DNA from 4 places in the Yersinia alsatica genome. Region 1 is predicted to be linked to each of the others. Evidence: predicted binding sites of a transcription regulator. Region 1 holds the regulator's gene; each other region holds the start of a gene.

Region 1 (4,222 bases):
GGCGCATTGAGATCCCTGGCTTGCCGGAGCTGACCGATGTGGGGAGCAAACGCTGCCACGATTTGACAGAAAATACCTGCTTATTGCCACAACTGGGTTCTGGTCCGGATAGCAATAATCTGGGTTCCGGCCACTTTACCCGTGATGACTACATTGAAATTCTGAAATACGCTAAAGCTCGCCAAATTGACGTCATTCCTGAAATTGATATGCCAGCCCACGCCCGTGCGGCAGTGGTGTCGATGGAAGCGCGTTACAACAATTTGATGAAGCAGGGCAAAGAGAAAGAAGCTAACGAATTCCGCTTGCTTGACCCGACAGATGACTCCAACACCACCTCGGTGCAGTTCTATGAGCGCAAAAGTTATCTGAACCCGTGTCTGGATTCATCGAAGCGTTTTGTCGATAAAGTGATTGGCGAAATGGCCCAGATGCACAAAGAAGCGGGCATGCCATTAACCACGTGGCATTTTGGTGGTGATGAAGCGAAAAACATTCGTCTGGGAGCCGGTTTCCAAGACAAAAATGGCACCATTGAGCCGGGCAAAGGCATCATTGATAAGAGTGTTGAAGATAAGCCATGGGCTAAGTCTCAGGTATGTCAGGACATGGTCAAGCAAGGCAAAATTCAGGATGTTGAGCATCTCTCCAGCCACTTCGCTATTGAAGTCAGCAAACTGGTTAATGCTCACGGCATCGAAAAAATGCAGGCTTGGCAAGATGGTTTGAAAGACGCTAAGGATTCGAAAGCCTTTGCGACCAAACGGGTTGGCGTTAACTTCTGGGATACCCTCTACTGGGGCGGGGCTGACTCCATCAATGATTGGGCCAATAAAGGTTATGAAGTGGTTGCCTCTAACCCGGATTATGTCTACTTCGATATGCCTTATGAAGTTAATCCGAATGAACGCGGTTACTACTGGGCGACGCGTTTTAGTGATGAAGCCAAAGTCTTCAGTTTTGCCCCAGATAACATGCCGCAAAACGCCGAAACCTCGGTTGACCGTGATGGCAACCATTTCAGTGCGAAGAGTGATAAGCCATGGCCGGGTGTGCACGGGATTTCAGGTCAATCATGGAATGAAACCGTACGTACTGACCAACAGATGGAATACATGATTTTCCCACGGGTATTGCCGCTGGCTGAACGTGCCTGGCACCGCGCATCTTGGGAACAAGATTACAAGGCGGGCCGAGAGTACCAAGGTGGCGAAACACATCTGGTCGATACCGTGGCATTGAACACCGATTGGCAGCGCTTCGCTAATATCATGGGCCAGCGCGAATTGGCAAAACTGGATAAAGCCGGTATTGCATACCGCTTGCCGGTACCGGGGGCTCGTGTGGTCAACGGCGTATTGGAAGCCAATATCTCCTTGCCGGGGCTGATTATCGAGTATTCCACTGATGGCGGTAAGCAGTGGCAGAAGTATGATGTCAAGGTGCAATCTAAAGTCAGCGGTGATGTGTTAATCCGCTCGACTAGCCCAGACGGAAAGCGCAGTAGCCGCGCTGAGCCAGTGAAAGTTTGATGATTGTTGTTAAAGTGCTGTGTCTGATGTTATCTCCTGTTTGCTAGGTTCTTTAGGTAAACAATATTAAGTGAAGTTGAGTTGATGGTTTTTCCCCCGGCAAGTCCGGGTTTTTTTTTGCCCAAAATAGTGCCATAGCACCCTGATAAGGGCAGTGAGATACATTGACGTCGAAACGAGTAAGGGACAAACATGAACGGCGGAGGGGCGAGATATAAATAAGAATGACCACCTGACTCCCGACTGAACAGGAAAGGTGGCCATCTTGCTGATGGATAATGCTATCCAGATAATAGAGTGCCGTTATCTGGATTAAAAACAAACCCTAAGGTTATTCGGTACTTAAAATCTCAGCGCTTAAAGTCTTTATAAAATCAATGCGATAATATCATGCCCAATAAATATCAAAGTGCAGGAAGGTGGCTATCGATAGAATCCCGATGAGCTTACATCAGTAAGTGATTCGGGTGAGTGAGAGCCAGCCAACACACCTGCAGTGTGAAAGATGATGGGCATATTTTATCTTTTATCGTGCGCAGACTCATTTTCACGGCAATCGCCGGTCTCACAGTGGCCGTATAGATACAGACTGTGGTTAGTCAGCTTGATACCATGCTGTTTAGCAATTTCACGTTGAAGAGATTCAATGGATTCATTACTAAACTCAATCACTTTGCCACAATCCAGGCAAATCAGGTGATCGTGATGATGTTGCTGCGTCAGCTCAAAGACTGATTTGCCGCCTTCGAAATTGTGGCGGGTAACAATACCGGCATCATCAAACTGGTTCAGTACACGGTAAACCGTCGCCAAACCAATTTCTTCGCCCATATCAATCAGCTTTTTATAAAGATCTTCCGCACTGACATGGTGGCACTCTGGATTTTGCAACACTTCCAGAATCTTAAGACGGGGCAGTGTTACCTTCAAACCAGCGTTTTTTAAGGCTTTGTTGTTGTCAGTCATGCGGATTCAGTCCTGTTACTATCGATTCAAATTAAGGCTGTTCAGCCTATGACATCCGTGGCGCAATCATTACGATTGCGTCTCATTATAGAACTGCTAGCCCTAAATGAAAACCGTGGTTGTTAACAAAGATATAATTGCACACTTTGTCCGATTAATCATGCAATGTATTGATGAATGGGATTGTTGCATCATTTAAGTATAAGGCCGCTATAGGCAACGTTACAAATTTGTAGCGGTTTATTTTCATTTTGCACGCATCATGCTGCTGATTTGTGGGCTGCTTAACAAAGCTCATTCTGACAACAAATGACACCGCGCATATTTTGCGGTTATTGGCTTTGGCAAAATGGGATTAAAGGGTTGGGGCAGACAAAAAAAGAGTTCAAAGGGGGAGGAGAGTTAACGGAAACGCTCGGCGCTATGCAATATCACCTCAGCGTTTCCGATCTAACAAATTAACCGGTGATCTCGGCCAAATTCAGTTCTTCGCTGATCTGTTTTACCCAAGCTTCAACACGTTCATTCGTCAGTTCTGGCTGCCTATCTTCATCAATGGCTAAACCAATGAAGTGATCATCATCAGCCAAGCCTTTAGAGGCTTCGAAGTGGTAGCCAGCGGTTGGCCAGTGACCGACGATTGCAGCACCGCGAGGTTCGATGATATCGCGCACGGTACCCATCGCATCACAGAAATATTCTGCGTAGTCTTCCTGATCGCCACAACCGAACAAAGCCACTAGCTTGCCGTTAAAATCGATCTCTTCCAATGTTGGGAAGAAATCATCCCAATCACATTGGGCTTCACCGTAATACCAAGTTGGGATACCAAGCAGCAGAATATCGAAGCCTTCTAAATCTTCTTTACTGCTTTTAGCAATGTCGTGAACCTCAGCAACATCTTTGCCCAGTTGCTTTTGGATCATCTTGGCAATGTTTTCGGTATTGCCAGTATCGCTGCCAAAGAAAATGCCTACAGTTGCCATATAACTTAATACCTTTTAAATTCAAATAGTTATGTTAAACACTGAGCGCGTTGCCCAACAATATAACACATGTATAGGGCGACATCATGCCAGAAAACGCCCTCGGGCTCATATCAAGTTTATGTGATATTAAATTTTTGTGAGTCGCTCAATCTTGCAATGTCATTGCCGATAACCTTTGTGTAACCGGAAGGTTGCAATTTGCGGTGCCAGGGGGAAAACCGTCAGATGAGAGTTTGTCGGGAAAGGAGTCGTCGTTAGCTGTATGGAACGTCCTTTATTGCTTTTCGGTCATCAAATAACACCAGAGTCTCTAACGGTAACCATCCGATATATAAGGGGAACGAACATGCAGGTTTTAAAAAATATTACCATCAGGGCAGCATTACTTTGGGTGCTTGGCGCTTTTTGTCTGCTCTGGGGCGGTGTATCGGCTTATACGCTGCTATCACTCAATCAACTGACCCAATCTTCTAACGCCAATGCGGTGTTGGTGGAAAACATGAATTTGGTCAATCAGGGGACGGACCAATATTTTCGTATGGTGACTCGTCTTGCCCGGTCGGTGGATTATCGCCAAAACGGTAATATCGCGGATGCAGATAAAGAACTCAGCTCATCTAACGTCGCGCTGGATAATCTGAAGAAAAAGCTCGCAGAATTTAAAGCTATCGACCACGCACAAATTGATCCCGCTTTAGTCGCTGGAGTGATTGATGGATGGAGTGGATTAATTGA
Region 2 (4,222 bases), 2.2 Mb from region 1:
CTACGGATTGTGCTGTCATGGGATACCGATAACACCGATCTCGACCTGCATGTGGTCACTCCCGATGGTCAGCATGCTTGGTATGGTGGCCGACAGTTGCAAAATGGTGGAGCGCTGGATATGGATGTCACCACCGGTTTTGGCCCGGAGATTTTCTCTTCACCAGCACCGGATAGTGGGCAATATCTGGTGTACGTAAACTATTATGGTGGCCGTGGTAGCGACATTCTGACCACGGCGCAAATCACTATCGTGACCGAGGAAGGGACCAGCAATGAGAAGCAGGAGATGGTGATTGTACCGATGCGTAACCCCGGCGAACTGACGTTGGTAAAACAGTTTAGTTATTCAAACCGCGGGTAAAGTTCGGTGCGATACCGACACTCGGGGAGTGAACCTTCCCCGAGTCTATTTCGCCGCAATATTATGCAGCGGGTGGTTAACTTAGTCAGCTAACATAGCGCCCAGACCGCTACCCTGTAAGCTAGTCCGCGACGACCTCATCCGCACTATTGTCTTCCCCCTCGCCCCCCATAGTCGCCCTACGTAATGTACCGCCACAGACGGCGATTATGCCGCCCAATGCCGCTGCCGCCGCACCAAAAGTCAGAGCGCTGAGCGCCGGCGCCATGACTTTCGCTAGCACACCTAGCCCCAAGGCACCGAATGATTCACCGGCAACAAACTGCACATTCCACAAGCTATTTACCCGCCCCAGTAGAGCATCCGGCGTATGGGTTTGTACCAAGGTATATTGCAGTAATCCGCTAATCGAACCCAGATAGCCGTACAGCAATAAACCGGGCAGCGCCAGATAGAAATTATGGGTTAATCCTAAGGTGCCGATAGCTAAAAAGGCGGCAATCGAGCTGTACATCAATACCACTCCGGGGCGTCGAACCTGATTCACCCAGCCACTGGTGAAAGCCCCAATCGTCGCGCCGAGTGGCACGACGGAATACATCAAACCAATCTGTGAAGCCCCAACATGATAGGTATTTTCCGCCAGTGCCGGGAACAGAATTCGAATCGCCCCAATCATACTGACCAACGTCCCCAGCAACACCACGGAACCCACCACTTTATGGCTAAAAACGAACGAAATCCCGGTGGCTAATGCCCGTAGCGGGTGCTCATGCTGGTGAGTTGCCGGTTTCATTGCAGGCAGTCTCAATAGCGGCAACAAGGTTAACATCGTCCCCACGGCGGCAATGCCATAGTTCCAACCCACTCCGCCATACACAATAACCAAGCCACCAATCGCTGGAGAGATAACCGAGCCAAAGCGCACGGTTAACATGCTTAATCCCCCTGCGGCGGCCAGATTCTCGCGTCCGACCAATGACGGTGTAGCCGCCATCAGCGCCGTCATGCCCAATGCACCAAAGAACCCATCCCAGGCGGCTAATACATACAGTACCCACAGCGAAGGGGTAGCGGAAAACGCATTGAAACTTAAGCCAATAAAACCTAAACCACAGGTAAAGCGCGCGAATAAAATCAGCTTACGTCGGTCAAGCCGGTCTGCCAGCACTCCTCCCAGCAGCAGGCCAATAAACATCCCTATGCCATCTAAAGTCACTGCCAGCCCGACCTGCAAGGTAGATCCGGTCATCATTTGTATCTGTACCGGCACCGCAACCGTCAGCATCCCCAGCCCTAATATCGAAATAAAGCGGGCAAAAAATACGGCACGAAAGTTAGCGTTAGTCTTTAACAGGCTGAAATCTAAAAGAATTGGCGATTTTGCCATGATTGTTTAATCCGTTAATGCTGGTAAGAATTACCTGCCATGGTTATGAAAAATAGAAAGTTGAAAATGTTCCTGCCAGAAATAGGGTAAGTCAGCTGATTTTGCCGATGCATTCCCATAATAAGTCGTGTTAACATACATCAAACAAATAATAATGATAATCAAAACGATAACAATAATCATTTGTTAAAGAAGAGTTACAATGTCAGCCACTGATTCCCCAAATCCATCTTCATTGAAATCGCTGAAACCCGCCCCGCCCCGCCGTGGGTTTTTACTGTTGTTACTCAGCATTGTTGTCTTGCTACTGGTGATGGCCGCCAGCCTGATGCTCGGTGCCAAAGCCATCCCTTTTTCGGTGGTCTGGCAGAGTTTGTTGGGGGAGCACAACAGCGCCGACAGTATTTTAATTTTAGAATCACGTCTGCCTCGCACGCTAATTGGGGTGCTTGCCGGTGCCGCGTTGGGGCTATCGGGTGCAGTGATTCAAGCACTGACCCGCAACCCGCTGGCTGATCCTGGAATTCTGGGCGTTAATGCTGGAGCCAGCTTTGCCGTAGTGATAGGGATTACGGTGTTCGGCGTTCAGGCCATTCATGGCTATATGATCTCGGCGTTTATCGGTGCCATGGTCACCACGTTGGTGGTGTATTGGGTGGGTACCCTGGGAGGTGGGCGAGTGAATCCCCTGCGCCTCACACTTTCTGGCGTGGCTATCGCCGCGGTGTTACTGGGGATTACCACCGGCATCTCACTGACTCATCCGCAGGTCTACGACAAGGTGCGCTTCTGGCAAGCCGGTTCTCTGGATATTCGCAATATGTCGGTGGTGATGGCGGTAGCACCAGCAATTGCTATCGGCTGCGTGATAGCCTTGCTGCTGGCTCGCCCACTCAATGCCATGCATATGGGGGAAGATTTGGCCGCCGCCATTGGCGCGCGCATTGCACAAACCCAATTTTGGGCGGTAGTCACCGTGACCTTACTCTGTGGCGCTGCTACCGCCGCCGTCGGCCCTATCGCCTTTGTTGGCCTGATGGTACCGCATATTGCTCGCTGGATTGTCGGGCCGAATCAATGTTGGATTCTACCTTTCACACTGGTAATGACGCCTATTCTGTTATTAGTCTCTGATATTGTGGGCCGTTTTTTGGTTCCCGGGGAATTACGGGTTTCCGTCGTCACCGCGTTTATTGGCGCACCTTTGTTGATCTGGCTGGTTCGAAGTAACCAAAGGATGACCGCACTATGAAACCAGCCACTTCACTTTGGCTATTCGGCCGCCCTGATGGCCCGATAAATCTGCGCATCCAGCCTCGTAATCTGATAGTGAGCAGTTTGCTGCTTCTGGCCTGCTTATTGGGTGCCTTACTGGCACTGATGATCGGTACTTTATCGTTATCTCCTCAACAGGTACTTGATGCTCTACTCGGCCACACCAGTGGCGCGGCGAATATTATTGTCAACCAATGGCGACTGCCCCGAGCGGTAATGGCGCTAATTTTCGGCGCGGCTCTGGGTATCAGTGGCGCAATATTTCAATCATTAGTGCGTAACCCTTTAGGCAGCCCCGATATCATCGGCTTTAATGCGGGAGCCTATACCGGTGCGCTGGTGGCAATCACCTTGTTTAACGGCAACTATTTTGAGATTGCCAGTAGCGCCCTTGGCGGCGGTTTGCTGTCTGCAATTGCGGTCTATTTGTTAGCTTATCGCCAAGGGATTCAAGGTTTTCGGCTGATTATTGTGGGTATTGCCATTGGCGCGATGCTGACGGCATTCAATACCTGGCTGACCATCACCGCATCATTGGAGGCCGCCATGACAGCCGCCGCTTGGGGTGCCGGTTCGCTGAATGGGCTGACGTGGGCCAAAGGCCTGCCATCGGTAATATTTATCTTGATAGCCACCTTGGCTGCCATGTTGCTAAGTCGGCGTATGCCATTGCTGGAAATGGGCGATGATGCTGCCGGTGCCTTAGGTGTTCCGGTTGAGAAAACACGTCTGGGCTTGATGGCTATTGGGGTAATTTTGATGGCAGCAGTCACGGCGGCGGCCGGACCAATTTCCTTTATCGCCTTAGCGGCACCACAGATTGCCAAGCGCCTGGCGGGCACCTCCTCCGTCACCTTAACCACTTCGGCGCTGATGGGGGCATTCTTATTAATTGCTGCTGATTTATGCTCCCAACATCTGTTCGCACCGAATCAGTTGCCGGTGGGCGTGGTCACCATCAGCATCGGCGGCCTGTATCTTATTTGGCTTTTAATCCGGGAGTCCGGACGTTCATGAGTATTGTTAACCCAGCCACCACACCGGCTGCTCGCTTGCAAGCCGAAGCACTGACATTGGGCTATGACGGCAAAATCATCAGTGAGAACTTGAGTGTCGCCATCCCTGATGGGGAGTTTACTGTCATCGTCGGCCCTAACGCCTGTGGGAAGTCAACACTGCTGCGCGCCTTGAGCC
Region 3 (4,222 bases), 1.2 Mb from region 1:
TACTAATGCATTAGAAGTCATAACCTACTGTCGCCTGTACCGAGCGCTCTGCCCCCCAGTAGCAGTAAGAAGTGCTGTAACAGGCCGCAACGTATTTCTTATCGGTAATATTATTTACATTCAATTGGACGAATGCCCCCTTCAGTGATGCTGCCCAAGTGCCCAAATCGGCGCGAACCAAAGCATCGCCCAGCGTATAAGAAGGCACACGTAAGGTATTGGCATCATCGGCCCACTGCTTGCCAATATAACGGATACCTGCACCAACATTGATACCGTAGCCCGCCTCATATTGCGCCCACAGTGACGCCGTATTTGACGGCGCTAACACCGGCGTATTGCCATCATTACCATCAATAGCATCTTTGAATTTCACGCGGTTATAGGTGTAGCCCGCAATCACACTTAAACGGTCGTTAATCTGGCTGCGCGCTTCCAACTCCAGCCCCTGTGAATTCACCTTACCTGCTGGCACATAATAGGTCGCCGGAACGGCACGGTTTGCCACATCATTCTGTGTCAGGTCGTATAACGCGGCGGAATAGAGTGAAGAACTGCCCGGCGGCTGATACTTGATACCCACTTCATACTGCTCGCTGGTCATCGGTTTCAGCAGTTTTTGCTGTGCATCTGGGAATAAACTTGGCGTGATGGCTTGGCTGTAACTGACGTAGGGTGAAATGCCGCTATCGAAGCTATACAGTAATGAAGCGCGCCCACTGGCATGTTTATCCGTACGCTCATCACGGGTATTGGCAGTCTTATTAATATTTTCCGTTTTCATCCGATCATAACGACCGGACAAATTCAGATGCCAATTATCCCACTTCATTTCATCTTGCAAATAAATGCCACTCTGCTCATAACGGCGACTTAAATAGGATGAATTGATGCCAGGGGTTGTCAGCAGATAATCGCGGTACAGCGTACTGCCGCCAGAAATACCTGTGTAAGGATTCAATGTGGTGGCAAATGCGCTGTCGCTACGCAGATTATTGCGGAACTTCTGGAAGTCGCCCCCCAACATCACCTTATGCTCGACTGCCGCCGTCGCAAAATTGGCCTGCAATTGGTTATCCACCGCAAATGCATTGAGTGAGGAATCTTCACCAGAGTAATAGCGGTTCATCAGCGTGCGATCGCTATTCCAGCCCCCCTGATAAACCTGTTCTAACTGACTATTAGAGTGGGTATAGCTGGCATTTTGCCGGAAAGACCAGACTTCATCGAACTGGTGCGCAAATTCAGAACTGTAGATTTGCTGCCAACGTTTAAACACATTGTGGTTAGTTTCGCCATCAAAGAAACCGCGACTTAACTTCTGCCCATAAATACTGCCATCCGCAGGAACCGCACTGTGATAACCACCAGAGGGGTCTTTTTGCAAATTTGCGCGTAATAATAATGAGGTATTTTCATCTGGCTGCCACAACAATGACGGAGCAATCGCATAGCGCTCTTCACGCTGATGGTCATACATGGTGTCACTGTTGCGCGTGATACCGGTCAGGCGAAATGCCCAATGCTCGGAAATCGCATCGGTATAATCAAAGGCGACATCTTGCGTATTGTGATTACCCGCCGTCAGACGGAAGTGGCCTTCAGAGGCAAATTGCGGGCGCTTGGATGTCATCATCACTACGCCACCGGGGATACTTTGACCATACAATGCCGAGGACGGGCCTTTGATCACGTCAATGCGCTCAAGAAACCACGGATCGACCTGTAACACATTATAACTGCCGCCATCACTGAGCAGCCGCAGGCCATCAAGGAAGGTATTGTTCACATCCCCGCCATGGAAACCGCGCAAAGCAACAGTGTCATAACGGGTTGCGCCACCAGAAAAACCAGTGAAAACACCGGGCGTATAATTCAGCGCCTGGTTAACCGTCGCCACATTTTGATCATCCATTTGCTGACGGGTAATTACCGACACCGACTGCGCTGTCAGAATTAACGGCTGGTCAGTTTTGGTTGCCCCTTTGGTAGTTTTGGCGGTGTAGCCCGAAGTGGGTAAATCAGCTGCCTGACCGGCTTTGGCCGTGACTTCTATCGTATCGTCAGCCATTGAAGCGAATGGAATAAAAATAGCCAGTGAGCACAAAACAGCAGAACGCTTTATTAAAAAAGCCGAGAACATAGTTATCTTCCCCAGATAATTATCCCCAAAGAACGTGCCGTTATTGGTTGGCGGCAAGTAAGAAGGGTATAGGCATATAAAATAGATGGTGATTAATCAGCGTCCATGCTATTTCCGCAGCGCAAATTCTGTTGTCTGCGAGCCACATATCGTGGGTCCATAAGTGCAGCGCACAATTTATTAAATGAGAGTGTTAATTACAATGATAATTATTATCTTTCTTATTAAATTTAAGATAGTAATTATCAGAGTAAGATTATTCCGTCGCTCAGCGTCTGTGCCACAATAGCTTTCTGCTAGGCTTAACGGCATACCTCTACTTATTAACGGGTTTATTGTGGCACTCACTTTGGGGCTGATAGGTTTTATGGAAAAGAATGGGTACTTGGTTTCACGGCGATATGATCCCCTACAGTTTTTGCTACGAACATGCCCGATACGAGCATCTCTGCGGCTAACATTTCTGCTAATCACACTTATTTTTGCCTCAACAACGGGCGCTGTTTTTGCGGCGACCGCCTCAGATTCCGCGACAGAAAACAGTGACGCACCAGCAAAACCTGCGGTGTCAGTACAATTAATTACCCTGCAAAAACAATTAGATAAACTAAAGCAGAATGTTTCTGTCAGTACATCTGATAACGAGTTGAATGCATTAAAAGAGACATCGTTGGCACTGGTTCGGGATGCCGATATACTGCTTGGGGATCTGAAACCCAAGCGAGAGCAACTGCAAACCCAGTTGGATGTTTTAGGCCCGCCGCCTGCGGCTGGATCATTGGCTGAAACCCCGGTAGTGGCGCAACAGCGCCGAGTATTGAATACCCGTAAAGTCCAGTTGGATGGTCAGAATGACCAAGCTCAGGCCATCAAGACCAATGCAGAGAATCTGGCAACGCAAATTATCGCCTTGCGCCATTCGGCATTAAAGACCCAAATCGCCCTAAACTCCGGCAGTATTCTGGGTGCCAATTTCTGGGCCCCCATCATTAATCCCAATCCAGATGACGATCGGCGGCTGAAAGATTTTATTCAAGAACTGAGTGATGCCTGGAGTGCTGCCTGGGAGCCAGAGTGGCGTTTTGGCACCACAGTATATCTGCTACTGGCGCTGTCTATCAGTGTCTTTGGCTTTAAGTTCCTCGACAGCCTGACCGCCTGGTTCTGTACCAAATGTCTGCCGCCCGGCCCATTGCGCCGCAGTTTTATGGCTTCGGCAACCACGCTTTATACCGTGTTGATTACTGTCACAGTGGCTCAGTGCATCACTCAGACTTTCACCCGCATGCCGGATACATCACCGGTAGTGATGAACTTTTCGCAGGTTTTTGTTCAGTTAATGTTTTTCTCTGCACTGGTGGCCGGTCTTGGGCGAGCATTTTTATCGAATCAGCGCCCCTCATGGCGATTGCCCGCTATTGCTGATGAAGTCGCTGCCTCACTGAAATTATTTCCACCGCTATTAGCCAGCTGCATTATGATTTTTGGTGCGATTGATCAGATGAACAATATGATCAATGTCAGCGTGTCAGGAACCATTTTTGGTAACGGTATATCGGCAATGTTAATGGCACTCACTGCGGCCATTATTCCCTTACGGGCCAACCGAATACGGCGTAATTTGGTGGCAAATGGTGAAAAACCCGAGGCCTATTCCACACTAGCCGGGTTGATTCATTTCGCTATCGGCATGACGGCACTCGCCATATTAGTGTCACTGTTGATGGGCTATATCTCACTGGCAAAATTCTTGAGTTATAAACTGGTATGGAGCTGTTTGGTTCTCTCCTGTTTGTATTTACTGACCCACCTGTGTGTTGATTTAGCCGAGAGTATTTTTTCACCCACCAGCCGTGCCGGTAAGGCGATTAAACAGTCACTGAATATTGACGATCGTCATTTGTCACAAGCCGCCACATTATTATCTGCCACCAGTAAAGTATTGCTGATATCGCTGGCCATTCTTGCTCTGCTTGATGGCACTTTTGGCTCTACCACCCCCATTTCACTGCTACAAAAGGCCGTCGGGCTATTAAGTGGTGAAGGGCTGGAAGAATTGAATATTGTTCCAGCCAATTT
Region 4 (4,222 bases), 1.0 Mb from region 1:
CCCGCCGCCATTTCGCCATCCCCTTTACTGGCTTCAATCGGGTTAGAGAGCACACTGAGGCTAAAGGTATCTTTTAATCCCTGCCAGGTTTTATCAACCGCACCGGCTAATTCACCCAGTAAATTGAAGCTCTCGGCATCAAAGGGTTCATTTTTAATCTGCTCAGCGGTATAGAGGGTATTCAGTGTCCCCACCACCACTTCTTTGGCCATGGCACCGGTGACTAACCCCACCGTCGCTTGCCAGTTATCCTCATGAACCCCCATTGGGGTCAGTAACGGGGTGAGCACTTTACTGACAGAGGCGAGTGCCGAGTCATTGATGCTATCGACCGCTTTGCCACTGAAAGAGAAACTATTTAGGCCACCAATGAAAATACTGGCGATGACAATGACTTTCCCCGCCCGTAGAACAAAGCCTTTCAGTCGCTGCCAGGTTTGCAGTAACAAGCTCTTCAGATGTGGCACATGGTAAACCGGCAATTCCATCACAAAAGGAGAGGCTTCACCGCGCATGATGGTGTATTTCAGTACCAAGCCGGTGAGGATTGCCACGGCAATACCGAGTAAATAGAGTGAGAAAACGATGCTGGCTCCGTCCTGGCCGAAGAATGCCGCAGCAAATACCGCGAAAATGGCCAGCCGTGCACCACAGGACATAAAGGGGGCCATCATGATAGTAATCAGCCGTTCGCGTTGGGCATCCAAGGTGCGCGCCCCCATAATCGAAGGCACATTGCAGCCGAAGCCAACAATCAGTGGCACAAATGATTTACCCGGCAACCCTAACGCCTGCATCAGCCGGTCCATCACGAATGCCGCACGGGCCATATAGCCGGAGTCCTCCAAAAAGGAGAGGAACAGGTACATCATGCCAATTTGCGGCACCAGTGGCAGCACGGTGTTAATACCGCCCCCAACACCTTGGGCGAGGAAGATAGTCAGCCACTGCGGGAAATGCAGGGTATAACCGACCCATTGCAGCCCTTGGATAAAGATAGCGGCAGAGCCAATATCAAATATAGGTTGCAGTGCGCCACCAATGTTGATGGCCAATACGAACATTAAATACATAACAAACAGGAAAATCGGCACCCCTAACCAGCGGTTCAGAATTACTTTATCCAGTGCTTGGGTCAGGCGGTTTGGCTCTGCTTGCTGTGAGTTGCCGACGATATCGCAGATACGGGCGATGCTTTGATAGCGAGCATCGGCGATCACCAATTCGGGATCTTCGTGCTGATTTTGTCGCAGATTCTCACGCGCCAACTCAACCTGTGACGGCGCTATACCAGCGCGCGCCAGACTGTAGATATCTCCTTCCAGAATTTGCAGTGCCAGCCAGCGGCGCTGCTGGATAGGCCAAGAATCCGGCATGTTCTGTACCAGTTTATCCACTTCATGCAGCAGCACTGGCGGGTAGTTAACCAGCGCTTTAAAGGTCACGGGCTGAAACTCATCGATACTGGCTTTTAATTCATTGATACCCTGTCCACGGGTAGAAACCAGCGGAATTACTGGGCAACCTAGCTGTTGAGAGAGGGCCGCGATATCAATATCAATATGCTGGCTTTTAGCAATATCCAGCATGTTGAGTGCCACAATGCAGGGGATACCTAGCTCGATGAGTTGCAGTGTCAGGTAGAGATTGCGCTCCAGATTGGCGGCATCAATCACGTTAATCAGCAGGTCAGCCTCGCCACTCAAAATATAGTGGCAGGCAATTTGCTCATCCAGCGACGTTTGCTCAGAAATCGTCGTCAGCGAGTAAGTCCCCGGCAAGTCAACTAAGGTCACCTGATGCTGCGGGGTATTAAAATGACCTTCTTTGCGCTCAACCGTGACTCCGGCCCAATTCCCAACGCGTTGACGAGCGCCAGTTAACTGGTTGAAAAGAGTGGTTTTACCCGCATTGGGGTTGCCGATAAGGCCGATTGTGAGTGCTTTCATGATCCAACGTGATATCAATAAATTAAAATCAGACGGTGCGGGGCGATTTTTATCCATCACCCGGCAGCCAGAATAAGAAATTGACCTGTCGTGTTAGGGTTGCAGGTCGAGGGTCAGCAGATCTAAATCTTTTTTACGTACCACCAGGCTGACCCGACGGGCTTCTATCTGAATGGGGTCACCTAATGGCGCAAGGCGAACCACATTAAATGAAGAGCCGGGTAACATACCCAGAGATAATAATTTCTGCCGATAAGCCGGGCTAATTTCAGGTGAGAAACCAATAATTTTGTAGGAACGCTGTGGAATAAGATGCATAAAAGCCTCTTGAAAATTACCCTTTACACTTTAAATTTCAGGGTGTTGGTTAATGGCGTACCAGAATTCAGAATAATGTTATGCTAAGACGTAATGAGTGAAATAATAATAGTAAGAACCATTTTCATATTCAACTGGGGTCAAATACTCAAAAGTAAGTATTCATTACGGTTTAATTTTTATAATTAATGAGTCTGATTTCTATTTACGCTTGTTTTACCACCAAATTGGCGTGATCGCAAATGAGAATGATGAGTTAAATCAGTTAACTGGATGTTTCTTTTAAATCGGTCATCTTTAAGACTACCGGAGTGTGGGTGACTATCACTAATCCAAGTCATTGAGTTATCTCAACTCCTTGGGTTCCTGCTGTTGCGGACTATCTGCAACTCGAAGTCTATTGGGTATAACTCGATGTATTTATTGTAAAATACCGATTATTAACATAATCACTTCACTATGATTTGAATCAAATAACATTCAGGTTTTAATTAATCCACGGCCGATTATCGTAATTATTTATAAACTAACAGTAATAACAAACTCAATAAGTCGTCATGTTAAATATAATGTTAAATGAGTCAAGATTATTGCTTGTTTTGCCTGAGACATCGGAGAAGAAAAGAATCTCGTGCTAATTAATTTAAAAAATAATTTTACAATTTTATAGAAGAAAAAAATATGAGAAAAGCGGGCAGTTTAATAAAGAAAGGGCCACAGCATGTGGCCCTAAGCTAAGTTATCAGCGTTTTTTAAACGCCGCAGCCAGCGCGTCACTCATGGCGCTGTTCCCGCCTGAGTTGCTGTCCACCCGCCCTTTGGCTGGTGGGCGGTTATTGGCGTCATTGTTAGCGTTATTCCGTGGGCGGCTGGCGCCACGATTATCATTATTGGCACTGGCGCGGTTCTCGCCGCCATTACCCCGCCGCGAACCCCCTTCACCCGGTTGTTCATCCAGGCGCATGGTCAGCGCAATACGTTTGCGCTGTAAATCCACTTCCATCACTTTAACTTTGACGATATCACCGGCTTTCACCACCTTGTGTGGGTCATCGACAAACTTATCTGCCAGTGACGAGATATGCACCAGACCATCCTGATGGACGCCAATATCCACAAAAGCCCCAAAGTTCGTCACGTTTGTGACCGAGCCTTCGAGGATCATCCCCGGCGTCAGGTCATTCAGTGTTTCAACGCCTTCGGCAAAGGTGGCAGTTTTAAATTCAGGACGTGGGTCGCGGCCCGGTTTTTCCAGCTCACGCAAGATATCGGTGACGGTTGGCACACCAAAACGCTCGGTGGTGAAGTCACGTGCATTAAGGTTGCGTAAGGCCGCAGCATTGCCCATTAAGTCCTGCAAAGCTTGCTCAGTTGCCGCCAAAATGCGCTCGACGACCGGATAGGCTTCTGGATGCACCGTGGATGCGTCTAGTGGATTATCCCCGTGATTGATACGTAAGAAACCGGCACACTGCTCGAAGGCTTTTGGCCCCAGACGGCTGACTTTCAGTAATTGCTCGCGGTTATGGAAACGACCATTCTCATCACGCCAGTTAACAATATTCTGCGCCATCATGCGGGTTAAACCGGCCACTCGAGTCAACAAAGGGACGGACGCCGTATTTAAATCCACGCCCACGGCGTTCACGCAGTCTTCTACCACGGCATCGAGCTTTTTCGCCAATTGGCTTTGGCTGACATCATGTTGATATTGGCCGACCCCAATGGATTTTGGATCGATTTTAACCAGCTCAGCCAGAGGATCTTGCAACCGACGGGCAATAGAAACTGCACCACGGATAGAAACATCCAGATCTGGGAACTCTAGCGCGGCTAGCTCCGAAGCGGAGTAAACCGACGCCCCGGCTTCACTGACAATCACTTTTTGCGCCGTCACCGCCGGATACTGCTGTTGCAGTTCGGCAAAGAAACGCTCGGTTTCCCGCGATGCCGTG

The links. Region 1 encodes Fur, which represses iron uptake genes when iron is present. Its sites were predicted from a motif close to ATAATAATGAGAACNACTATCAA; they were not measured.
Region 2: the regulator Fur is predicted to act here: its motif matches at 1,914-1,936, upstream of fepD (Fe(3+)-siderophore ABC transporter permease).
Region 3: the regulator Fur is predicted to act here: its motif matches at 2,346-2,368, upstream of N0H69_RS01695 (TonB-dependent siderophore receptor).
Region 4: the regulator Fur is predicted to act here: its motif matches at 2,373-2,395, upstream of feoA (ferrous iron transporter A).

What each region holds. Positions count from the first base shown of each region.
Region 1 covers NZ_CP104006.1:4,113,628-4,117,849, reverse strand. The annotation lists gene N0H69_RS18440 (beta-N-acetylhexosaminidase) at 1-1,532, shown strand, start outside; gene fur (ferric iron uptake transcriptional regulator) at 2,052-2,498, opposite strand; gene fldA (flavodoxin FldA) at 2,957-3,484, opposite strand; gene N0H69_RS18425 (methyl-accepting chemotaxis protein) at 3,834-4,222, shown strand, end outside.
Region 2 covers NZ_CP104006.1:1,452,304-1,456,525, reverse strand. The annotation lists gene N0H69_RS06360 (YfaP family protein) at 1-363, shown strand, start outside; gene entS (enterobactin transporter EntS) at 485-1,753, opposite strand; gene fepD (Fe(3+)-siderophore ABC transporter permease) at 1,956-3,005, shown strand; gene fepG (iron-enterobactin ABC transporter permease) at 3,002-4,045, shown strand; gene N0H69_RS06340 (ABC transporter ATP-binding protein) at 4,042-4,222, shown strand, end outside.
Region 3 covers NZ_CP104006.1:367,831-372,052, reverse strand. The annotation lists gene N0H69_RS01695 (TonB-dependent siderophore receptor) at 11-2,143, opposite strand; gene N0H69_RS01690 (DUF3772 domain-containing protein) at 2,481-4,222, shown strand, end outside.
Region 4 covers NZ_CP104006.1:226,223-230,444, forward strand. The annotation lists gene feoB (Fe(2+) transporter permease subunit FeoB) at 1-1,949, opposite strand, end outside; gene feoA (ferrous iron transporter A) at 2,043-2,267, opposite strand; gene N0H69_RS00905 (Tex family protein) at 3,010-4,222, opposite strand, start outside.